DNA from 3 places in the Pseudoduganella rhizocola genome. Region 1 is predicted to be linked to each of the others. Evidence: predicted binding sites of a transcription regulator. Region 1 holds the regulator's gene; each other region holds the start of a gene.
The links. The regulator HrcA, encoded in region 1, represses chaperone genes, less so after heat shock. The targets are predictions, from matches to a motif close to TTAGCACTCNNNNNNNNNGAGTGCTAA.

Region 1 (7,811 bases):
GCGCGCTGAGCCGCTCGATCAATGCCCAGGCCGAGCACTGGCTCCGTATCGGCCTGCTGGCCGAAACCAATCCCGACCTGCGCTACAGCGAGCTGTGCCAGCTGCTGCTGCGCGGCGAGATCGGCGGCGGCGGCGGGCCGCTGAGGCTGGGCAGTGTCGAGGTGGAGGCGCTGCAGAATGCGTAAGAAGAACAGCAACGCCATCCTGGTCAAATCGCCGGAGCAGGTGGCGCAGTCGCGCGTGGCGGCCCAGCTGGCCTCGCGCGTGCTGGACATGATCGGCCCGCACGTGAAGCCGGGCGTGAGCACGGAAGACCTGGACCGGATCTGCCACGACTTCATCGTCAAGGAGCTGCAGGTGATCCCGGCGAATGTGGGTTACGGCGGCTTCACGAAAACCATCTGCACCTCGGTCAACGAGGTGGTGTGCCACGGCATTCCCACGCCGAAGAAGGTGCTGAAGGACGGCGACATCATCAACATCGACGTGGCCGTGATCAAGGACGGCTGGTTCGGCGACACCAGCCGCATGTACTACGCGGGCAATCCCGGCAAGGCGGCGAAGCGCCTGTGCGAAGTGACCTATGACGCCATGTGGGCCGGTATCCGCGCCGTGAAGCCGGGCGCCACGCTGGGCGATGTGGGGCATGCGATCCAGATGCTGGCCGAGAATGCGGGCTACAGCGTGGTGCGCGATTATTGCGGCCACGGCATCGGCATGGTCTACCACGAGGATCCGCAGGTGCTGCATTACGGCCGCAAGGGCCAGGGCCTGACGCTGCAGCCGGGCATGATCTTCACCATCGAGCCGATGATCAACGCCGGCAAGCACCACACGCGCGCCCTGCCGGACGGCTGGACCGTGGTGACGGCGGACCGTTCGCTGTCCGCGCAATGGGAGCATATGGTGGCTGTTACCGACAGCGGCTTCGAGGTGCTGACCCTGGCGCCCGGCGAGCAGGCGGCTTGAGAGCCTAGCGCAGCACCAGCTTGAGGGCCGGCTTTTCGCCGTAGTCCTCGTAGCGCTCGTTGATGCCGCCCACGCAGAAGACGATTTCCTCCAGCAGTTCGGGCACGGCGGCGCGCATCGCTTCCGCCTGCTCGATCACCAGTTCCAGCACCTCGTTCGGTTTCAGGCGGAACTGCGTCATGCCCTCGGTATCGCGCAGGTAGCTGAGGGCGTCGATCCAGCTGTCGATGCTGGTCACGTATTCGGGCAGGCCGAGCGCCGCGCGGCTGGCGGCGAAGAAGGTGGCCTCGTCGCGGATTGCCGCGCCATTGATGCTTGCGGTGGCCATTATTTGCTTTCCTTGGGGTCGGTGACGAACACCAGGCGGTTCAGGCCGCGGCCCTGGGCCGCCGCCATCAGCTGCGCCACCACTTCGTAGCGCGTGTCGCGGTCGGCGCGCAGCTGCAGTTCGGGCTGCGGCTCGCGCTGCGCCGCTGCGGCCAGGCGTTCATCCAGTTCGCCCGCCTGCAGCGGGCTGTTGTTCCAGTAAATGGTGCCGGCGGCGTCGATCGCGATGGCGATGCTGTCCTGCTGCTGCGGCGCGGCGGCGGCCTGGGCTTTCGGCAGGTCCAGCCGCACGGCGTTGGTGAACATGGGCGCGCTGATGATGAAGATCACCAGCAGCACCAGCATCACGTCCACCATCGGCGTGACGTTGATGTCGGCCATGGCCTCTTTCTGCCGGTGGTGGTTGAAGGCGCCGAAAGCCATTTCAGTCCCCGCGCGTCAGCCAGGCATGCAGGTCGTGGGCGAAGGCATCAAGCTCGCTCAGCGTAAGGCGGTTGATGCGGTTGAAGCCGTTGTAGGCCAGCACGGCGGGAATCGCCACCATCAGGCCGACGCCGGTCATGATCAGCGCTTCGCCCACCGGGCCCGCCACCTTGTCGATCTGCACCGTGCCGCTGGACGACACCGCCGCCAGCGCGTGGTAGATGCCCCACACGGTGCCCAGCAGGCCGACGAAGGGTGCGGTGGAGGCGATCGAGGCCAGCAGGGTCAGGCCGCTTTCCAGCCGCGTGGTCGAACGGTGGATCGCGTCGCGCAGCAGGCGCGTGGCCTGTTCGGCGCGGCCCACGTCGGCGCCCAGCGTGCTGCGGCCAGCCGCCGCGGCGCTACCAGCGCCAGCAATGGGCATGGACGCAGCGCCAGCGCCACCGGCCGCGCCCGCAACGCCAGCGCCAGCCGCCGGCACGCCTGCGCCGCCGGCCGTGCCGTGGGCCGCGGCGTGCAGCGCCGCAGCGCGCACCAGCTCCGTGTAGATGCCTTCCGCGTCGCCCGCTGCAACGACGGCCACGCCGTCCTGCAGCGCGGGCGCATCCCAGAAGGCCTGCACCACGCGCGCCGCACGCCGCACGCGCCACGCGGTGTAGCCTTTGGCCAGGATGAAGAACCAGCTCGCCAGCGACATCGCCAGCAGCAGCCACGCCACCGCATGGCTGATCGCATCGCCCCGTTCCCAGTAGCTGGCGAAGCTGAAGTGCTCCATCAGCCGTTCAGCCCCAGCACGTCGTACATGTCGTACAGGCCGTTCGGCTTGTCGGCCAGGAAGCGCGCCGCGCGCAGCGAGCCGTGGGCATAGGTCACGCGGCTGCTGGACTTGTGGCTGATTTCGATGCGCTCGCCGGTGCCGGCGAACAGCACCGTATGGTCGCCCACGATATCGCCGCCGCGGATGGTGGCAAAGCCGATCGAGGACGGGTCGCGCTCGCCGGTCACGCCTTCGCGCGCATAGACGGCGCAGTCGTCCAGGTTGCGGCCCAGCGCGCCGGCGATCACTTCACCCATCTTGAGCGCGGTGCCGGACGGCGCATCCACCTTGTGGCGGTGGTGGGCCTCGATGATTTCGATGTCGTAGCCGGTGGCCAGGCTTTTGGCGGCGAACTCCAGCAGCTTGAGCGTGACGTTGACGCCCACGCTCATATTCGGCGCGAACATGATGGCGGTCTTTTGCGCGGCGGCGCCGATGGCGGCCTTGCCGGCCGCGTCGAAGCCGGTGGTGCCGATCACCATCTTGATGCCGTGCTGGGCGCACCAGGCCAGGTGCTCCAGCGTGCCTTCCGGCCGGGTGAAGTCGATCAGCACATCGGCGCCCTGCAGGCCTTGCGCGAAATCGGCCACGATGGCCACGCCGGAGGACTGGCCGAGGAAGGCGGCCGGATCGCTGCCCAGCGCCGGCGAGCCGGCGCGGTCCAGGGCGCCGGACAGGCGCAGATCATCGGCCTGCAGCACGGCTTCGATCAGCATGCGGCCCATGCGCCCGCTGGCGCCGGCAATTGCAATATTGAGTGCCATGGCTGCCTTATTGTTTGATCGGCGGCGTAACCTCGACCGGGCGGGCGGCCGAGCTGTCGGTGCCGGCCGGCAGCGGCGCCTTGCTGTCGCCCATGGTGTTCTCGGCGGCCCGCTTCTGCTCCTTGGCGAACTGCTTGACCGGGCCGGCGATGCGGGCGATGTATTCCTGTTCGGTCGGCAGGTTGCCGCCTTCCCAGCGCGCCACCTTGCCGTCCTTGTCGAAATAGACCACCACGGTGGACACGGTCAGCTCGCCGTTGCCCTTGGCCATGCGGAAGGGGTAGTCCCAGCGCTCGGCGTGGAAGATATCGGCCAGCAGCGGGGTGCCGAGCACGAAGCTGACCTGCTCGCGCGTCATGCCCTCCTTCAGCTTGGCCAGCATTTCCTGGGACACGAAGTTGCCCTGCTGGATATCCGGGCGGTAGGGCGAGAAGAACCACATGAACTTCTGCAGCTGGGTCACGGTGCTGGTCTGGGCGCCTTTGGACGGGTCGAGGGCGGCGGCGTCGGCCGGGTGGCCGCCCTCCTGCGGGCCGAGCACGGTGCGGCTGGCGCAGCCGGTGGTGGCCAGGACCAGGCCCAGCAGGCCGAGGGCCGGAACCCGTTTCAACGACAACAATGGGGTGAAGCGCATAAAAGACCTCAATTCGGATTGAGCAGAAGTGCCAAAACGCTATATCATAAAGCACTCCAGCCCCAAACGACACCAAACATGAGTAACAGCCCTACCGACCTGAAGGCGAGCGGCCTGAAGGCGACCCTGCCGCGCCTGAAAATCCTCGACATTTTCCAGAGCAGCCCAGTGCGCCACCTGACGGCGGAAGACGTCTACAAGATCCTGCTGGCCGACAATATGGACGTGGGCTTGGCCACCGTCTACCGCGTGCTGACGCAGTTCGAGCAGGCCGGCCTGCTGAACCGCAACCATTTCGAGAGCGGCAAGGCGATTTTCGAGCTGAACGAAGGCTCGCACCACGACCACCTGGTGTGCCTGGACTGCGGCCGGGTGGAAGAGTTCATCGACGAAGACATCGAGCAGCGCCAGCAGCGCATCGCCACCGAGCGCGGCTTCAAGATCGCCGAGCACGCGCTGGCCATCTACGGCAACTGCGTCAAGACCAACTGCCCGCACCGCTAAAATAAATGGGGACAGACCCGGATTATACGAACCGTATAATCCGGGTCTGTCCCCATTTATTTAGTTCTGGCTCAGGGCGTTCGACAGCAGCCGCGATGTAATATCGACAATCGGGATCACCCGCTCGTAGGCCATGCGGGTCGGCCCGATCACGCCCAGGGTGCCGACGATGCGGCCGTTCTGCATATAGGGCGCGGTGACCACGCTCATCTCGTCCAGCGGCACCAGGGTCGACTCGCCGCCGATGTAGATCTGCACGCCGGAGGCCTTGCTCGACACGTCGAGCAGCTGCATCAGCCCGGTTTTCTGCTCGAACAGGTCGAACATCGCGCGCAGCGAGCTCATATTCGAGGACAGCTCGTTGACCGACAGCAGGTTGCGCTCGCCGGCGATCACCACCTCCTCGCTGCTTTCGGCCATGGCGGCGCTGCCCGCCTCCACCGCGGCCTGCATCAGGCGCCCCATATCGTCGCGCAGCTGGGCCACCTCCTGCTGCAGGCGGCCGCGCACCTGCTCGAAGGACAGGCCGCTGTAATGCTGGTTGATGAAATTGGCCGACTGCTGCAGCTGGGCCGGCGAATAATCGACATCGGTCAGCAGCAGGCGGTTCTGCACATCGCCGCCGGGCGCCACGATGACGAGCAGGATGCGCTTCTCGCCCAGGCGTAAAAACTCGATCTGCTGGAAGGCCGACTCATGGCGCGGCGTCATCACCACGCCGGCGAACTGGGACAGCGAGGACAGCATCTGCGCCGCATTGGCGATCAGCTTCTGCGGCGGCTGGGCCTGGGCCTGCAGGCGCGACTCGACGGCGCGCTCGTCCAGCGGCTGCACCGTCAGCAGGGTATCGACGAAGATGCGGTAGCCGCGCGGCGTGGGCACCCGGCCGGCCGAGGTATGGGGGCTGGCCACATAACCCAGCTCCTCCAGGTCGGCCATGATATTGCGGATGGTGGCCGGCGACAGGTCGAGGCCGGAGATCTTGGACAGCGCGCGGGAGCCGACCGGCTGGCCGTCGGCAATATAGCGCTCCACCAGCGCTTTCAGTAGGGTTTGGGCACGTGTATCGAGTTGCATAATGAGATCAAGCACTTTCCGCCTATTATGCACGGCCCGCGCCGGGCCGGGGCCTCAATTGGCCAATTGTTGTTCCATCCACGCAATGAGTTCGGTAAAACTGCCGACGATGGCATCCGGCTGCACGCCGGCCGCCAGGTGGGCGTCGCTGCCGCTGCGGTTCATCCACACGGCGCGCAGGCCGGCCTGCTGGGCGCCGCGCACATCCAGCTCCAGGTCGTCGCCCACATAGACCGCCGCCGCCGGGGCCACCCCCAGCGCCTCGCAGGCGGCGCGGAAGATGGCCGGATCCGGCTTGCCGCGCCCGAAGCGGGCGGCGGCCAGCGATACCTTGAAATGGTGGGCCAGGCCGACAACTTCAAGGTCCGCGTTGCCGTTGGTGATGGTGCCCAGCGCCAGGCGCTGGCCCAGGTGCAGCAGGCCGGGCAGCACGTCGTCATAGGGCTGCACGGCATTGCGCGCGGCCAGGAAATGCGCCATTGCGCCCTCGATATGGGCCGCATCTTCGCCGGCGTGGGCAAACGCCTGCTCCAGTCCGCGCCGGCGCAGGGTGGCCAGGTCGTGCGCCAGCTGCGGCGCGTCCTGCAGCAGGGCCAGGCGGCGCGCGCGCAGGGCCGCGATATCGAAGGCCGCCGCCACGCGCGGCGCATGGCTGGCCAGCCAGGCATGCAGGCTGGTCTCGGCGGCGGCGATCACGGGGGCGATCGGCCACAGGGTATCGTCCAGGTCGAACAGGATGGCTTGGGGGCGCATGGCGCCATTGTCGCATGGCGGGCGGTCACAAGCTGTTACAAGGATTAATCGTCCTGATGCTTGCCAAATGCACTAAAATAGGCGCCGATTCCGTGCCGCGCGGCGGCAATGGCCCTGATTGTGGAGATAGAGTTCAATATGAAGAGTATGTTTGTGCGGGCGGGCAGCGGCCTGCTGTGCGCCGCCGTGCTGAGCGCCTGTGGCGGCGGCGATGGCAATGGCAATCTGCTGCTGGGCGGCTCGGTCGTGGGCCTGAGCAAACCGGGCCTGGTGCTGCGCAATGGCGACCAGACGGTGGAAATCGGCGCCGGCGCCAGCAGCTTCTATTTCCCCAACCTGATCGCCCCGGACGCCAACTTCGACGTCCAGATCAAGACCGACGCCACCGCCAGCGAATGCAAGATCGAGAACGGCAGCGGCAAGGCCAACTACTACAACACGCAGCAGGTGGTGGTGCGCTGCACCACCGACAGCTACCAGCTGGGCGGCAGCATCAGCGGCCTGACGGCGGACGGCCTGGTGCTGGCCAATGGCGCCAGCACGGCCGGCGTGCTCAAGGGCAGCACCAGCTTCCGCTTCACCACCCCGGTGTTCGACGGCGCCAACTACGGCGTCACGGTGCTGGCGCAACCGGCCGGCCAGGTGTGCACCGTGGCCAACGCCAGCGGCACCATGCCCTCGGGCGACGTGCTGACGGTCGCCGTCAGCTGCCAGCCCGCCGCCTGACCCGCCCCTGACCTGGAGACCTGAATGAAAGCCAAGTACTTCCTCGCCGCCGGCGCCCTGGGCACCGTGCTGGCGCTCGCCGCCTGCGGCGGCAAAGCCAGTTTCGCCATCAACGGCGTGTTCATCGACGGCAACGGCAATGAAACCGGGGTGCCGAACAGCGGCCTGGTGCTGCAGAACGGCGGCGACACCGTCAGCGTGCCGGCCGGCGCCAGCCGCTTCACCTTCCCCAACACCATCAGCTACGGCACCGAATACCATGTGACGGTCAAGACCCAGCCGGAGCACATGACCTGCGGCACGGTGGGCGGCAGCGGCATCGGCTCGGCCGGCCACACCACGGCGATCAATGTGCTGGTGAGCTGCGCGCAGAACACCTATTCGCTGAGCGGCACGATCAGCGGCCTGACGGCGGACGGCCTGGTCATCATCAACGGCAGCAACGGCACCGGCCTGACCCTGGTCAAGGGCGCCACCACCTTTGCCTATCCGGAAGCGATTCCGGTGGGCGTGGCCTACGGCCTGACGGTGCTGACCCAGCCGGCCGGCCTGCGCTGCACGATCGCCAACGGCACCGACGTGATGGGCGACGCCAACCGCGCCAATATCGTGATCACCTGCGTGCCCGCCTGATATTCACGGTGGAAATGACGGGCATCCATAAAATAAATTGGAACAATATGCGGCAGTGCCGCATAATCACTCCCGTCTCCTCCACTTCTTTCTGAGAATTGGATTTAGCCGGCTCCCAGAGCCGGCTTTTTTTTGCCTGAAAAATGGGGACAGACCCTATTTTTTAAATGATCAGGGGCTCGGC
Region 2 (7,811 bases), on a different contig from region 1:
CTTCCGCCAGCAGCTTGCTGGTCGATGGCCGCAGCGGATAGCTCTGGTCTTTCTGGAACGGATAGGGATCGCCGGCGGGCGCCATGGGTTTGCCCGCGTGGTTGACGTCGATCAGTTCGCGGCGGCGCGCTGCATACTCCTTGCTCATCAGGCCTTCCACCGGCGCTTCCACGAATTCGGGATCCGCCAGGTAGGCATTGCGGTCGGCAAAGGCGAGGCGGCTCGCTTCAAGATACAGGTGCTCGGCCTTCTCGCGCGGCATGGACTTGAGGTCGTAGCCTTCGAGGATATTCAGCGCTTCGGCCACGGCTACGCCGCCGCTGCTCGGCAGCGGCATGCCGACGATGTCATAGCCGCGGTAGGTGCTGCGCACCGGCTGACGCAGGCGTGCTTCGTAATTGGCCAGGTCGGCCATCGTCATGTTCCCGCCGCGCACGTCGGCGCCACCCGCAACAGGCGGCTTGTTGACGGCAGCGACGATGGCGCGGCCGATCTTCCCTTCATAGAAAGCCTTAACGCCGCCCGCCGCGATCTCGCGGTAGGCTTTCGCCATGTCGGGATTGCGCAGCAGCGTCCCGGCAGGAAGCGATTTGCCGTCCTTCAGGTACAGGGCCGCCGTCGCCGGGAAAAGCTGGAATTTCCCGATATTGCCGTCGATAAGGTGCGCGAAGTTGGCATTGATGCGGAAGCCTTCGCTCGCAACCTTGATGGCCGGCGCCAGCACCTGGCGGAAGTTCATCTTGCCGTAGCGGTCCAATGCCTCGTGCCAGCCGCGCACCGTGCCCGGCACGCCGACCGACATGCCGCTGGCCACCACTTTTTCGAAATCCATCTCTGCGCCGTTCTCGGTGAATACCGTCGGCTTGAAGCCTGCAGGCGCCATCTCGCGGTGATCGATGGTGATCACGCGCTTGTCCCTGGCCAGGTAGATCACCATGAAGCCGCCGCCGCCGATGCCGCAGCTGAAGGGATCCGTCACGCCCAGGGTGGCGGCCGCCGCCACCGCTGCATCCACGGCGTTGCCGCCCTGGTTCAGGATGGTGATGGCCGATTGCGTGGCCTGTTCGGAGATGGTGGCCGCCGCGCCGCCGGTGCCGGTGGCCACGGGGCGCTTGGCGTATGCGGGGCCGGTGAAGGCCAGCGAGATGATGATGGTGGAAACGAGAAGGGTGGGAGTGGCGCGTCGCTGGCTTGGGCTCATGGTCGCTTAGGTAGGGCTTGGAAGATTTACCCTCAAGCTTACCCGATAATCCGGTGCGGGCTCATCTGCCGCCAGCGGTTCCGGCGGATCCAGGCTCTCCAGCGCGAACGCAATGCCGTTCTGCGTGATGGCGCGCCGCGCGTTCGGCATGTTCTCGGCGAGCACGAAGGTTTTGCTGCCCTTGGCGTCCTGCAGCGTGAAGCTGTAGCTGATATAGCCTTCCCACACGCAGACCGTGTTCCTGCGGCAGCGGCTGTCGTTGATGCGTTCCAGTTTGAGCGTGGTGTCGCGCGCCAGGCGCACGGTCTGGCCGGCGCGCAGCGCATAGCTGATCTCCATGCGCTGCGGCTGGCCGGACTCCGCGTTGGAGACCGGCACGCTGCAGGCGGCGATGACGCCGAGACCGAGAATGAAAGCGATGGTGCTGATGAACCGGGTGTTCATGGTTCCTCCTGGGCCGTAAAGGCAACGGGAGGAATGTTATCGAAATTACATCATACCCGGCGCACGATTGGCGCCAAAGCAAGAGAGCCGGCGGGGACGCTGTCCCGGCCGGCCCTCCTTACGTGCGGAAAATTACACGTAGGCGGCGAGCGCGCCCTTCATTTTCTTCAGGGCAGCCGCTTCGATCTGGCGGATGCGCTCGGCGGACACGCCGAACTCTTCCGCCAGCGTGTGCAGCGTGGCGCCGGAGCCGTCGTCATTCGCCAGCCAGCGCGCTTCCACGATGCGGCGCGAGCGCGGGTCCAGCTTGCCGAGCGCCGTTTCCAGGCCTTCGGACTGCAGGCGCGTTACCTGTTCGGCTTCCAGCACGCGCGTCGGCTCGTTCTGGTCGGAAGACAGGTAGGCGATCGGCGCGAATTTGTCGTCCTCGTCGTCGGTCGGCGATTCCAGCGCGATGTCGCGGCCGCTCAGGCGCGTTTCCATCTCGATCACTTCCTCGCGCTTCACATCCAGCATTTTCGCCAGCTCGTCGATCTGCTTGGGCGACATCGCATCCAGGCCCTGCTTGTGGCTGCGCAGGTTGAAGAACAGCTTGCGCTGGGCCTTGGTGGTGGCCACTTTGACCAGGCGCCAGTTCTTCAGGATGTACTCGTGCATTTCAGCCTTGATCCAGTGCATCGCATAGGACACCAGGCGCACGCCCTGGTCCGGGTCGAAACGCTTGACCGCCTTCATCAGGCCGATATTGCCTTCCTGGATCAGGTCGGCGTGCGGCAGGCCATAGCCCAGGTAGCCGCGCGCGATCGACACCACCAGGCGCAGGTGCGACATCACCAGCTTTTCGGCGGCTTTGATGTCGTTCTTTTCCTTGAGCTCGCGGCCCAGCTTGACTTCCTCGTCATGTGACAGCATCGGCAGGCGGTTGACGGCGGAAATGTAGGCGTCCAGGTTGCCCAGGTTGCCGCTGAAGCCCAGGCCAAGGGCATTGCTGCCAGCCGGAATCAGTGCAGAAGATGCGGACATCGTAGTCATTTTCATTTCCTCGCTTGAAGTGCTTTGTGCTGCCTGCGGAATTGCAGAGAACACTCATTGCCTACAGCATGCTCTAAACAACTTAGACAGTTCTTAATCCTGATTAAGTTGCATTACGGAACTGTTTTAGCATTGCTTTGGACATATATTAGCACTCTCGCCCGGTGAGTGCCAATCGTCGAAAACTGATCGCGGCGATAGAGAAGCGCTATCGATAGGCCGGATGCGATTCAGTTCGAGGGGAAGTATGGTGACAGCTTATCGCTGCCCGCGCGGCGTCCTCTGTGCGAGAACGCACGCTTGCGGCAGGACTCAGTTCAGGCGGGCGAGATGGCGCTGCACGGAAAGCACCGCTCCTGCCAGGCCAAGGCCGGCGGAGAGGGCCAGCAGCAGGGCCATGGGCAGCGGGTCGAGCGGGGCCAGCTGGAACTCGGAGGCGTACAGGCGTGCAAATTCGGCAATCGCCGTGTTCAGCGGACGCAGGGCCAGCGCCACCGCGCCCAGCGCCACCGCGCCGGCGCCCAGGCCGAGCAGGGCGCCCGTGTAATAGAAGGGGCGCTGGATATAGCTGTCGGTGGCGCCGATCAGGCGCGACACGAGGATCTCTTCACGCTGGGTCAGCACCTGCAGGCGGATGGTATTGAAGATGACCGCCACCACCACCGTCCCCAGCGTGGCCGCCAGCAGCAGCAGGGCCAGGCGCAGCACGCCCAGCAGGGCGGCCAGGCGCTTGACCCAGGCCGAGTCCACCTGCACCGCCTGCACGCCCGGCAGCGCGCGCATGCGTTCGGCGATATCGTCGATGGCCGCGCCTTCGGCGGCGCTCTGGAAGGCGTTCAGCTTGATGACATAGCTGTCCGGCAGCGGGTTCTCGCCCAGGGTGGCAACCACGTCCGCCAGGCCGCTCTTGTCGTTCAGGGTATCCAGCGCCTTCTCGCGCGGCACGAAGACGATCTTCGCATCCTTGACGATGGCGCGCAGCGAGGAGGCGAGGGCGGCCGACTGTTCGCGCGGCGCATCCGGCTGCATGAACACGGAGAGCTCGGGATCCACCGACAGCTGCTCGGACATGGGCCGCACATTTTCCAGCACCGTGAGCCCGGCGAAGGGCAGGGCCAGCGCAATCGCCACCACCAGGATATTGAAGAGGAAGCTGCCCGGCGCGCGGCGCAGGGTAGCGAAGGCGCCGCCCAGCGCGGCGAAGTGATGGCGCAGCCAGACGCTCATGCCGCCACCCCCGCGTCTTCCAGCTGGCCCTGTTTCAGGTAGATGACGCGGCCCGCCGCATCCAGCACCTGCTCGTCGTGGGTGGAGATCACGCAGGTCACGCCCACCGAATGGAAGGCTTTCAGCGCGTCGAACACGCGGGTGGCGCTGGCGCGGTCCAGGTTGGCGGTCGGCTCGTCGGCCAGGATGATCTGCGGCCGGTTGACGATGGCGCGCGCGATCGACACGCGCTGCTGCTCGCCGCCGGACAGGGCCAGCGGCTGGGCGTTGGCGCGGTCGCCCAGGCCCACCTTGTCGAGGGCGGCGCGGGCGCGCTGCTCGGCCTGGGCGCGCGGGGCGCCCGTCACCAGCAGCGGCATCATCACATTGGCCAGCACGGAGCGGTCGGTCAGCAGGCGCTGCTGCTGGAAAATCAGGCCCAGGTTGCGCCGCAGGAAGGGCACGCCGGCCGGTTTCAGGCGGCTGATGTCGGTGCCGTTTACCACCACGCTGCCCGAACTGGGGCGCTCCATCGCCGCCACCATCTTCATCAGCGTGGACTTGCCTGCGCCGGAAGGACCGGCGAGGTAAACCAGCTCGCCCTTGCCTATCGTGAGCGTGATGTCGCGCAGCGCCATCACATCGGAAGAATATTGCTTGGAAACGTGCTGGAATTCGATCATGGAGTCCTTAACCGAGCAGTGCTTCAACAAACTCCGCAGCACTGAAGGGCTGCAGGTCTTCGATCTTCTCGCCGATGCCGATGAAATAGACCGGCACCGGGCGCACGCGCGCAATCGCGGCCAGCACGCCGCCCTTGGCGGTGCCGTCCAGTTTGGTGATGATAAGGCCGGACAGCTGCAGCGCATCGTCGAAGGCCTTCACCTGGGCCAGGGCATTCTGGCCCGTATTGCCGTCGATGACCAGCAGCGTCTCGTGCGGCGCGCCTTCCAGGCCCTTGCCGATCACGCGCTTGATCTTCTTCAGTTCTTCCATCAGGTGCAGCTGGGTCGGCAGGCGGCCGGCGGTATCGATCATCACGACATTGGTGCCGCGCGCCTTGCCGGACTGCACGGCGTCGAAGGACACGGCGGCCGGGTCGCCGGACTCCTGGGCGATCACCGTCACATTATTGCGCTGGCCCCACACCATCAGCTGCTCGCGCGCGGCGGCGCGGAAGGTGTCGCCTGCCGCCAGCAGCACGGACTGGCCATGCGCCTGCATATGCTTGGCCAGCTTGCCGATGGTGGTGGTCTTGCCTGCGCCGTTGACGCCGGAAATCATCATCACCAGCGGCTGGTGGCGGCCCAGTTCGAAGGGTTTTTCCAGCGGCAGCAGCAGTTCCGTCATCAGCTGCTTCAGCGCCAGCTTCACGGCGGCCGCATCCAGCAGCTTGTCTTCCTTGACCTTGCGGCGCAGCGCGTCCAGCAGGTACTGGGTGGCATCGACCCCGGCGTCGGACATCAGCAGGGCGGCTTCCAGCTCCTCATACAGCTCCTCGTCGATGCGGGCGCCGACGAACAGCACGGACAGGTTGGCCGAGGTTTTCGACAGGCCCGCCTTCAGGCGGCCCATCCAGGACTGTTTCGACTCCGGGCGTTCGGCCGTTTCGGCATCGAAGGCCAGCGGGGCGGGGGCGGCGGATTCGGGTGCGGCGGGTTCTGGCGCCGCGGATTCGGACACCGCGGGCGCCGGCACTTCGGGCGCGACAGGTTTTTTCTTGAAGAAGCTGAACATGGTTGCTGCCGACACAGGAAAAGAGCCGGTATTCTACCAGAGCAGGCCGCGCCAATTGCGCCGCAGCAGGGTGTCAGGCGGCGGGGGCGTTGAGCTGGGCGCGCAGGCGGCGCCACTCTTCCAGGCGGGCGCTGATGTCGGCCAGTTCGATAATGCGCAGGTAGCCGGGCGGACGGCGCCGCAGCGCCGCGTTGCCGCCGCCGATCCATAGCTCCACATGCTCCGGCAGGCGGGCGCGCAGCTGCTTCAGCGATTCTGTTACCTGGCGCGAATTCATGGCCGAGGAGAAGGACAGCGCCACCACGTCCACCTGCTGCGAGCGGGCCGCCTCCACGATATCGGGCAGCGGCGTCTGCACCCCGAGCGAAATGCATTGCGCGCCCTCGGCCGAAAACAGCGCTTCGGCCATCAGCAGGCCCAGGCCGTGGCGCTCCTGCGGCAGGGTGGTGAGCAGGATGCGCGGGCGCGGCGCGGCGCTGATATGGCTGGCCTGGGGCAGGGCGAACACCGCGCTGTGCATCACGGCCTGCAGCGATTCAGTCACCATGTGTTCTTCAAACACTGCAAACTGGCCGCAAGCCCAGGCATCGCCCACCATCGTCGTCAGGGGCGCCATCAGGTCCAGAACGAAATTACGGACTCCCATTACCATCAGGGCCTGCGACAGGCGGCGGCGCAGTGCGTCGGCGTCCAGGCTTTTGCATAGATCGAGGTAAATCTGCAGATCGGGGTGGGGCGTGCGGCGCGGCTGGCGCTGGTCGGCGGCTTTTTCGGCCAGGGCCTGCAGCGCCTCCATGTCATAGCTGATCACCTTGCCCGGGCGGTAGCCCAGGTCGATCAAACGCTTGATCATGCGCAACTTCTGCACCTGCTCGGACGGGTAGACTCGCTCGCCGAAGCTGTCGCGTTGCGGCTGGGGAAAATCGTAGCGGCGTTCCCAGACGCGCAGGGTTTCTTTGGCGACGCCGGTATCGCGCTCAACATCGCTGATTGTTGCAGGCACGGGCATGTGGGTGACGTCGGTGTTCATCGGGATAGGCGGCTCCGCCAAGGAAGGCGACGTGCATTCTAACCTCGTTTTTACGAAGAAAGTTGCGCATTATCCACAGCAGACCAGGTGTTAAAAACTTGCTCGCGTTGCTTGTCCAATACACAGCTTGTGGTTTTTTGGCTTTCGCTTCGATTCCTTTCATTGTAGTTCCTGTGTCGTGGACAGAGGCCGTTACAAATTTTTTTTCACTCGGCGCTGCCATGCAAATGCGGATCCTTCGCACCAAGATGGTGCAGTCTTATGTGGAAAATACTTACTTAGATATGCGACATCATTAGCTGATTTCATACATAAAGTAGGTTATAAAGAGACAGTTTTTGCTGCTTTGCGGCAGGAATTTGTGTTCGGGTATACAATCCTGCCGTGGTGACCACCCAGGGAGACTGGCTGGTTCCATTAGTAGCTTGATACTTGATGGAAAGCAAAAGCATCAGTATAGTGCCGCCTCCCGGTGCATCCGTGCACCGATATGAAGCCGGCGCGAAACTCGGCCGCGACAATAAGTGAGAGCTCTCCTACCAGGAGGGCGAGATGGCAAATGGGGATATTTGCTTTCACAAAGACGGCGTCCGGGACGAGGACGCCCACAAGACCGATTCAAGCCTCTGCTTTGAAAAATCTTTAAATTGCAACACAACAGAAGGAACAGTAATGAAAAAAACTCTAATCTCCCTCGCAGTGTTAGGCGCAATGAGCAGCGCCGCTTTCGCACAGAGCAACGTCACCATCTACGGTATCCTGGACGCGGGCCTGGTTGCTGAGCGCGGCGGTAAAGCCGGCAATATCACCAAGGTAACCAGCGGCGTGGCCAACGCTTCGCGTATCGGCTTCCGCGGCGTGGAAGACCTGGGCGGCGGCCTGTCGGCCATCTTCACCCTGGAAACCGGCTTCCGTGCGGATGACGGCGCGCTGGACAACACCAGCAGCACCCTGTTCAACCGCCAGGCTTTCGTTGGCCTGCGCTCCAAGGAAGCCGGCACGCTGACCATCGGCCGCCAGTACACCCCTTGGTACAACGCCTTCGTGCAAGTGGGTGATCCGTTCGCTGCCGGCCTGTCGGGCTCCGCGAAAAACCTGTTCCCGGCCGGCGGCATCAACGTGCGTAACAGCAACGCCGTGGTGTACCAGACCCCGGTGTAC
Region 3 (7,811 bases), on a different contig from region 1:
CTTATTGCGCGCTGCGGCGCGCCATCGGTTTCTTATCGTCGCGCCATTTATCGAGCGACATCAGTTCATCGGTCAGTTCATCTTCCACCAGTATCTCGCCATCAGTGGTGGACACGAGGAAGTTCTCCCAGCGCCGCGCCGCCTCGGGCGCGTTCTCGATAAAGCTGAACTGGTAGAAGTCCTTGCCGTTGACGGCACGCGGCTCGGGATCGTATTCGATCAGCGCGCCATGTACCTTGCCGCCGGAGTTCTTCTCGATCAGCGCGGACCATGTTTTCAGTTCCGGCAGCGCCATCAGGCGGTCGGTGGCCTGTTCGCGGCTCAGCACCGTGGGCGTGGGGGGCTGTGCGGGGGACGGGGCCGTCGCTGCAGGCGCAGCGCGCTGCGGCGCAGTTTCTTCAGCTTGCGGAAGCAGATACCAGGCCAGGCAGGCCGCGGCCAGCAGGCCCGCCACGCTGCCGGCAACGGCGGGGAATCGAATCGAAGAGCGGGGACGCATTGCGCAGGCCCTCAGGTGGAATGAATGGAGCGGACATACTAAACCAAAGATGTCCCTCTATCAACATTTCCTGCTGGCCCTAGCCGCCTGGCTTGTGCGGCGGGAACCACGCGTCCCAGCTTTCCTTGATGCTGGCCTTGACGATGGCCATCGCATCCTTGTCGCCCTTCAGCAGGGCCGTGAAGTAGGCGCGCGCCTGTTTCAGCGACACATCCGGCGGCAGCGGCGGCACGTTCGGATCGGCCACCATCTCCAGCACGCAGGGCCTGTCGCTGGCGAAGGCGCTTTCCCATGCGGGCCCCACATCTTCCGGACGCTCGACCTTGATGCCCTTGAGGCCCAGCAGCTCGGCGTAGGCGGCGTAGGGAAAGTCCGGCACGGTCTGCGATGGCGCGTAGCGCGGGTCGCCGCCCATGGCACGCTGCTCCCAGGTGACCTCATTCAGGTCGCCGTTCTTCAGCACCATGATGGTGAGCTTGCCGTTGCCCCAGCCCTGCCAGTAGCGTGCGATAGTGATCAGTTCATTGATGCCGTTCATCTGCATGGCGCCGTCGCCGACCAGGGCAATCGCATGCCGTTCCGGCAGGGCGAACTTGGCGGCGACAGCATACGGCACGCCGCAGCCCATGGTGGCCAGGCCGCCGCTCACGCTGGCCATCATGCCGCGCCGCATTTTCACATCACGCGCAAACCAGTTGGTGGAAGTGCCGGAGTCGCCGGCGATGATGCAGTTGTCCGGCAGGCGAGGGGAGAGCTCACGGAACACACGCTGCGGATTGATTGGATTGGCCTCGTTCATCGCGCGCGCGTCCAGCACGCGCCACCAGCGCTCCACGCCTTCGCTGATGGTGTTTTGCCAGCTGCGGTCCTGCTTGCGCTCCAGGAGCGGAATGAGGGCGCGCAAGGTATCGCGGGCATCCCCGATCAGGTTGAATTCCATGGGATAGCGCAGGCTGGCGCGCCGGCCGTCGATATCGATCTGCACACCGCGCGCCTGGCCTTCTTTCGGCAGGAATTCGCCGTAGGGGAAGTTGGAGCCCACCATCAGCAGCGTGTCGCAGCCATTCATCATGTCGTGGCTGGGCTTGGTGCCGAGCAGGCCGATGGCGCCGGTGACATAAGGAATATCGTCCGGTACCGCTGCCTTGCCCAACAGGGCCTTGGCGATGCCTGCGCCCAGCAGGTCGGCCACCTCCAGCAGTTCATCCGTGGCGTGCAGCGCGCCGGCGCCGGCGAGGATCGCGACCTTCCTGCCTTCGTTCAGGATGCGCGCGGCCTGCTGCAGCGCTTCCAATGGCGGCACCTGGCTGCGCTCGATCGCGCCTATGCCCGAGTGGACGGAGCCGTGTTCGCGCGGCGGTTCAGGCACGGCGCCGAGGTCCTGCACGTCGTTGGGGATGATGATGCAAGTCACGGTGCGCTGCTCGGCCGCGATGCGGAAGGCGCGGTCGATCAGGTGGCGCACCTGGGCCGCATCGGTGGCCATGTGCACGTATTCGTGGGCCACGTCCTTGAACAGGGAAACGAGATCGACTTCCTGCTGGTAGTCGCCGCCGAGCGAAAGCCGTTTCTGCTGGCCGACGATGGCGACTACCGGCTGGTGGTCGAGCTTCGCATCGTACAAACCGTTCAGCAGGTGGATGGCGCCGGGACCGGAGGTGGCGAGGCAGACGCCCACTTCGCCGGTGAACTTGGCATGGGCGGTGGCCATGAAGGCGGCCATCTCCTCGTGCCGCGCCTGGATGAAGTCGATCTTGTCTTGCCGCCCGAACGCGCCCATGATGCCGTTGATGCCATCGCCCGGATACGCAAACACCCGCCGCACGCCCCAGTCATGCAGGCGTTGCAACAAAAAGTCCCCCACCGTTTTCGCCATCTGATCCTCGCGCAGTAAGCGGCGATCATAGAATCCCCGCGCCGCCGGCGGCGCACGCGATCCTTGAGGCAACAACAGCACAGCCCGTGTCCACCGTGGTGCCTGACCCCAGGGTGGACACGGGCTGTGCAATGAAAAAGGCCGCTTCCGGGGAAGCGGCCTTCTGTCAGACGGTGAGGTCTGGCGGCAATTACATCATGCCGTCCATACCACCCATGCCGCCCATGCCACCCATACCGCCCATGCCGCCGGCTGGCTTGTCTTCTACGACTTCAGCCACCATGCAGTCGGTGGTCAGCATCAGGCCGGCGATCGACGCTGCGTTCTGCAGGGCCGAACGGGTCACTTTGGCTGGATCCAGCACGCCCATTTCAACCATGTCGCCATAGGTGCCGTTGGCGGCGTTGTAGCCGTAGTTGCCTTTGCCTGCCAGCACGGCGTTCACCACCACCGACGATTCTTCGCCGGCGTTCTGAACGATCATGCGCAGTGGCTCTTCCATGGCGCGCAGAACGATCTTGATGCCTGCGTCCTGGTCCGGGTTGTCGCCTTTCAGGTTCAGTGCAGCACGGGCGCGCAGCAGGGCCACGCCGCCGCCTGGCACGATGCCTTCTTCAACGGCGGCACGGGTTGCGTGCAGCGCGTCTTCCACGCGGGCTTTCTTCTCTTTCATTTCGACTTCGGTGGCTGCGCCAACCTTGATCACGGCAACACCGCCGGCCAGCTTGGCCACGCGCTCCTGCAGCTTCTCACGGTCGTAGTCCGAGGTCGCTTCTTCGATCTGCACGCGGATCTGCTTGACGCGCGCTTCGATGCCGGCAGCTTCGCCAGCGCCGTCGATGACGATGGTGTTTTCCTTGCCCACTTCGATACGCTTCGCCTGGCCCAGTTCCTGCAGGGTGATTTTTTCCAGGGTCAGGCCCACTTCTTCCGCCACCACCTGGCCGCCGGTCAGGATAGCGATGTCTTCCAGCATGGCCTTGCGGCGGTCGCCGAAGCCAGGAGCCTTCACTGCGCAGGTTTTCAGGATGCCGCGGATGTTGTTCACCACCAGGGTCGCCAGCGCTTCACCTTCGATGTCTTCAGCGATGATCAGCAGCGGACGGCCGGCCTTGGCCACTTGCTCCAGTACCGGCAGCAGGTCGCGGATGTTGGAGATCTTCTTGTCGCACAGCAGCACGAAAGGCTGCTCCAGCACGGCAACTTGCTTGTCCTGGTTGTTGATGAAGTAAGGGGACAGGTAGCCGCGGTCGAACTGCATGCCTTCCACGATGTCCAGCTCGTCGTTCAGCGACTTGCCGTCTTCCACGGTGATCACGCCTTCCTTGCCCACTTTTTCCATCGCTTCAGCGATACGCTCGCCGATCGAGGCATCCGAGTTGGCGGAGATCGCGCCAACCTGGGCGATTTCCTTGGAGGTGGTGCATGGCTTGGCGATGTTCTTCAGTTCTTCGACGGTCGCTGCCACGGCCTTGTCGATGCCGCGCTTCAGGTCCATCGGGTTCATGCCGGCGGCAACGAACTTCATGCCTTCGCGCACGATGGCTTGTGCCAGCACGGTTGCGGTGGTGGTGCCGTCGCCGGCGTTGTCGCTGGTTTTGGAAGCGACTTCCTTCACCATCTGCGCGCCCATGTTCATGAGCTTGTCTTTCAGTTCGATCTCTTTAGCGACCGACACGCCGTCCTTGGTGACGGTAGGGGCGCCGAAGGAACGCTCCAGCACCACGTTGCGGCCTTTCGGGCCCAGGGTGACTTTAACGGCGTTGGCGAGGATGTTAACGCCTTCAACCATCTTGGCGCGCGCTGCGTCGCCGAAAATAACTTCTTTAGCTGCCATGTGTATTCTCCTGAATTCTTTAAAAGGGGCCGATTACTTGTTAACGATGGCCATGATGTCTTCTTCGCGCATCACCAGCAGCTCTTCGCCGTCAACTTTGACAGCCTGGCCGGAGTATTTGCCGAACAGAACACGGTCACCCACTTTCACTTCCAGCGCGCGCACGGCGCCGCTATCGGTCACTTTGCCGTTACCTACAGCCAGCACCTCACCCTGATCCGGCTTCTCGGCTGCGGCATCAGGAATGATCAGGCCGGACGCAGTTTTGGTTTCCTGGTCCAGGCGTTTGACGATGACGCGATCGTGCAAAGGGCGAAGGTTCATACAAAACTCCTTTAATATTCAGTGGTTAGTGCAAATTTTGCAATTTCTCGCAATACATTGTTAGCACTCGCGGCTAACGAGTGCCAACAATTATAGGGACGACCACTTTCGATTTCAAGTGAGGAAGTTTGCGGATGAGCAAAAAGACACGCCGGCTGAGCAGGCCGGCGTGTAAAAACGGAGGAACAGCAGCGATGGCAGCGGGCGAGCCGCCATCTACTATCTGTCGCCGGCGGCGCCGATTCCTGACAGGACAGTAACAATCTGCTAACTTAGGCGGGTTTTCAGCTCAGGAGTCAGCATGATTACCGTCTTAGGCAAGAGCAGTTCGATCAATGTCCGGAAAGTGCTCTGGACCCTGGCTGCGCTGAAGCAGCCTTATCAACAGGAAGAATGGGGCAGCGGCTTCCGCGACCCGAACGCGCCCGAATTCCTGGCCCTGAACCCGAACGCCATGGTGCCGGTGCTGCGCGACGGCGAACTGGTGCTGTGGGAGTCGAATACGATCAGCCGCTACCTGGCCGCCACCTACGGCCAGGGCGCGCTGCTGCCGTCGGCGCCGCGCGAGCGCGCCCAGGTGGAGCAATGGATGGACTGGCAGGCCACGGAACTGAACCCGGCATGGCGCGGCGCCTTCATGGGGCTGGTGCGCAAGAGCCCGCAGTTTGCGGATCCGGCCGGCATCGAAGCCAGCGCGCAGGCCTGGAACGCCAAAATGGCCATCCTCGAAGCCCAGCTGCAGAAAACCGGCGCCTATGCGGCGGGCAAGGAATTCTCCCTCGCCGATATCGTGCTCGGCCTCTCCACCAACCGCTGGAAGATGACGCCGATCGCGCACGCCGGCCTGCCTGCCGTCGAAGCATGGTACGAGCGCCTGGCATCGCAGCCGGGCTTCAAAGAACATTGCGCGAACGGCACCCCATGAAGCGCTTGATCGCGTTGATGCTGGCCGCGCTGCTGGCCGGCGGCGCCATGGCCGCGCCCACCACGCAGCAGCTGCTCGCGCAGGCGCGCAGCCTCTATGCGAAGAAAGACTATACGGCTTCGGTTGCCGCCTTCCAGCAGGCGATCGCGCAGGGCGCCGGCCATCGCGACGCGCTGTATGACGCCGCCTGCGTGCTGGCGCTGCACGGCAAGCGCGACGACGCGCTGGCGATGGCGGAACGCGCCGCAGCCGCCGGCCTGCGCGGGCGCGTCATGGTCGAGAACGATACCGACCTGGTTTCCCTGCACGGCCAGCCGCGCTGGCTCGCGGTGCTGCGGCAGGTGGAAGCCAATGATGCGGCCTACCGCGCGCAACACGGCGACCCGGACCGCGCACGTATCGTCACTTCGGATATCGACCGCTTCTGGGCCGTCTACGACCGCGCGGCCACGGCAGCCGATCCGGCCGCGCTGTACGATACCGAATACCTGGAGGCCGGCAGCGCAGGCCTGCACGGCTTCATCAACCAGCGCATCGGCAGCGGTGCAAAGCTGCATGCGGCCACGCAGAAATACGCGCGCTACTACCAGTCCATGCGTCCGAATACCTTGCGCGTCAAGGACATGGAAGGTGAAATCCGCGCCTCCCTGCGCAAGTTCAAGACGCTGTACGACGACGCCACCTTCCCGGATATCTATTTCGTCATCGGCGCCATGAGCTCAGGCGGCACTTCCAGCTCGGACGGCCTGCTGATGGGCACCGAGATGTTCAGCCGCGGCGACGGTGTGCCGGTCGACGAGCTCACGCCCTGGCTGCGCAACGGCACCAAGCCGGCCGCGCTGATCCCGAACATCACCGTGCATGAACTGATGCATTTCCAGCAGCAGGTGCCGGAGAATACCCTGCTGGCCGGCGCACTGAAGGAGGGCGTGGCCGATTTCCTGGCGCAGCTGGTATCGCAGGGGAATTTCAACGAGATCACTTACGCTTATGGCTATGCCAATGAAGCGGCCCTGAAGCAGGCCTTCGCCGAAGACATGAAGACCAATGAGCGCAAGCGCTGGTTCGGCGCCGGCAGCATGGAAGGCGAGCGGCCGGCGGACCTGGGCTACTTCATGGGCTTCCGCATCGCGCAGGCCTACTACGCCAAAGCCACCGATAAAAAAGAAGCAATCCGCACGCTGCTGACCTACCGCGATCCGGAACGCATCCTGCGCGAGAGCGGCTACCTGTAAGGCGCCGCAGCCGAAAGCGGTTGACCACGCTTTCGTGCGGCCCTATAGTGACGAAATGATTTCAGATTTCCAAGAACTCTCCGACAAGATCGCCCAGTTGGCGGAACTGACGCAAACACTGCGCCGCGAGAACGCCCAGTTGCGCCAGGCCAATGCTGCTTTAGTCGCTGACAACATGGGCTACCAGCGCCGCCTGTCGGAAGCGCACGAGCGCGTGTCCGCACTGCTGGAAAAAATTCCTGCGCCTGCCGACGAAGCAGCGCCTGAGAAAGAGGACGTGCAATGATCCAGGTCGATGTGACCATCATGGACCAGCCATACCGGCTGGCGTGCAAGGAAGGCGAAGACCGCGCGCTGAAAGAAGCGGCGGCACTGCTGGACAAGAAGATGTGCGGCATCCGCGAGAGCGGAAAAGTGAAGGGCAACGACCGTATTGCCGTGATGGCGGCGCTCAGCATGGCGGCCGAATTCCTGACGGCGAAAGCGCCGGCCGGCCCGCTGTCGGACATGTCGCTGCTGGAAATGCAGCAGAAGATTGGCGCCATGCACAAGGTGCTCGACAGCGCGCTGACGCCGCAAGAAAATCTGTTCTGATTGCGGAAAAGCCTTTCAATGCGGGGCCCGAAGGAGTAAACTCCGTTTCACCCTGCAGTGTTCGCGATTGTCATATATTCCTTGAACCATTTACATGCATCGGTTGTGGAAATTTGTTCGACGGGCGTGAGCGTCGCTAGTCCGATGAACCCGAAGTTGAACTAACCGCAACCACCTTGAGCCGTCAGGTTCGGGATGCCGGCATAGCGGCACAGGCGGGGCCCTATTCAAAAGAAGCGGTTGTTTGCATTTCACGATGCACAACCGTTTTTTTACGCCTGCCACTTTTGAAGGAGGAGCGCTGATGGCCTACTGGCTGATGAAGTCCGAACCGGACGATGTGAGTTTCGATGACGTGCTGGCATCGCCGAAGCAAACCACATCGTGGTACGGGGTGCGCAACTACCAGGCGCGTAATTTCATCCGCGACCAGATGAAGGTGGGCGACGGCGTGCTGTTCTACCATTCCAGCTGCGCCGTGCCGGGCGTGGCGGGCGTCGCCGAGATCACCAGCGCGCCGT

Region 2: a site for HrcA is predicted at 2,826-2,852, ahead of rpoH (RNA polymerase sigma factor RpoH). Genes of this name have one in related genera too.
Region 3: a site for HrcA is predicted at 4,597-4,623, ahead of groES (co-chaperone GroES). Genes of this name have one in related genera too.

Annotation. Positions count from the first base shown of each region.
Region 1 is NZ_JBJQIK030000008.1:135,217-143,027, forward strand. Features, by position in the region: partial or broken gene ACJRPG_RS17970 (ParD-like family protein) at 1-131, shown strand, start outside; gene map (type I methionyl aminopeptidase) at 178-969, shown strand; gene ACJRPG_RS17980 (barstar family protein) at 974-1,297, opposite strand; gene ACJRPG_RS17985 (ExbD/TolR family protein) at 1,297-1,719, opposite strand; gene ACJRPG_RS17990 (MotA/TolQ/ExbB proton channel family protein) at 1,721-2,497, opposite strand; gene dapB (4-hydroxy-tetrahydrodipicolinate reductase) at 2,494-3,300, opposite strand; gene ACJRPG_RS18000 (outer membrane protein assembly factor BamE) at 3,308-3,934, opposite strand; gene fur (ferric iron uptake transcriptional regulator) at 4,013-4,438, shown strand; gene hrcA (heat-inducible transcriptional repressor HrcA) at 4,499-5,515, opposite strand; gene ACJRPG_RS18015 (HAD family hydrolase) at 5,570-6,268, opposite strand; gene ACJRPG_RS18020 (hypothetical protein) at 6,407-6,994, shown strand; gene ACJRPG_RS18025 (hypothetical protein) at 7,019-7,627, shown strand; gene rsmA (16S rRNA (adenine(1518)-N(6)/adenine(1519)-N(6))-dimethyltransferase RsmA) at 7,791-7,811, opposite strand, start outside.
Region 2 is NZ_JBJQIK030000007.1:198,765-206,575, reverse strand. Features, by position in the region: gene ggt (gamma-glutamyltransferase) at 1-1,201, opposite strand, end outside; gene ACJRPG_RS16925 (hypothetical protein) at 1,208-1,645, opposite strand; gene rpoH (RNA polymerase sigma factor RpoH) at 1,778-2,677, opposite strand; gene ftsX (permease-like cell division protein FtsX) at 2,990-3,904, opposite strand; gene ACJRPG_RS16910 (cell division ATP-binding protein FtsE) at 3,901-4,566, opposite strand; gene ftsY (signal recognition particle-docking protein FtsY) at 4,574-5,620, opposite strand; gene ACJRPG_RS16900 (MerR family transcriptional regulator) at 5,694-6,650, opposite strand; gene ACJRPG_RS16895 (porin) at 7,323-7,811, shown strand, end outside.
Region 3 is NZ_JBJQIK030000001.1:471,844-479,654, forward strand. Features, by position in the region: gene ACJRPG_RS02160 (hypothetical protein) at 2-499, opposite strand; gene ACJRPG_RS02165 (thiamine pyrophosphate-requiring protein) at 579-2,375, opposite strand; gene groL (chaperonin GroEL) at 2,566-4,212, opposite strand; gene groES (co-chaperone GroES) at 4,246-4,536, opposite strand; gene ACJRPG_RS02180 (glutathione S-transferase family protein) at 4,838-5,461, shown strand; gene ACJRPG_RS02185 (gliding motility protein GldB-related protein) at 5,458-6,696, shown strand; gene ACJRPG_RS02190 (hypothetical protein) at 6,752-6,982, shown strand; gene ACJRPG_RS02195 (cell division protein ZapA) at 6,979-7,290, shown strand; RNA gene ssrS (6S RNA) at 7,337-7,516, shown strand; gene ACJRPG_RS02205 (EVE domain-containing protein) at 7,595-7,811, shown strand, end outside.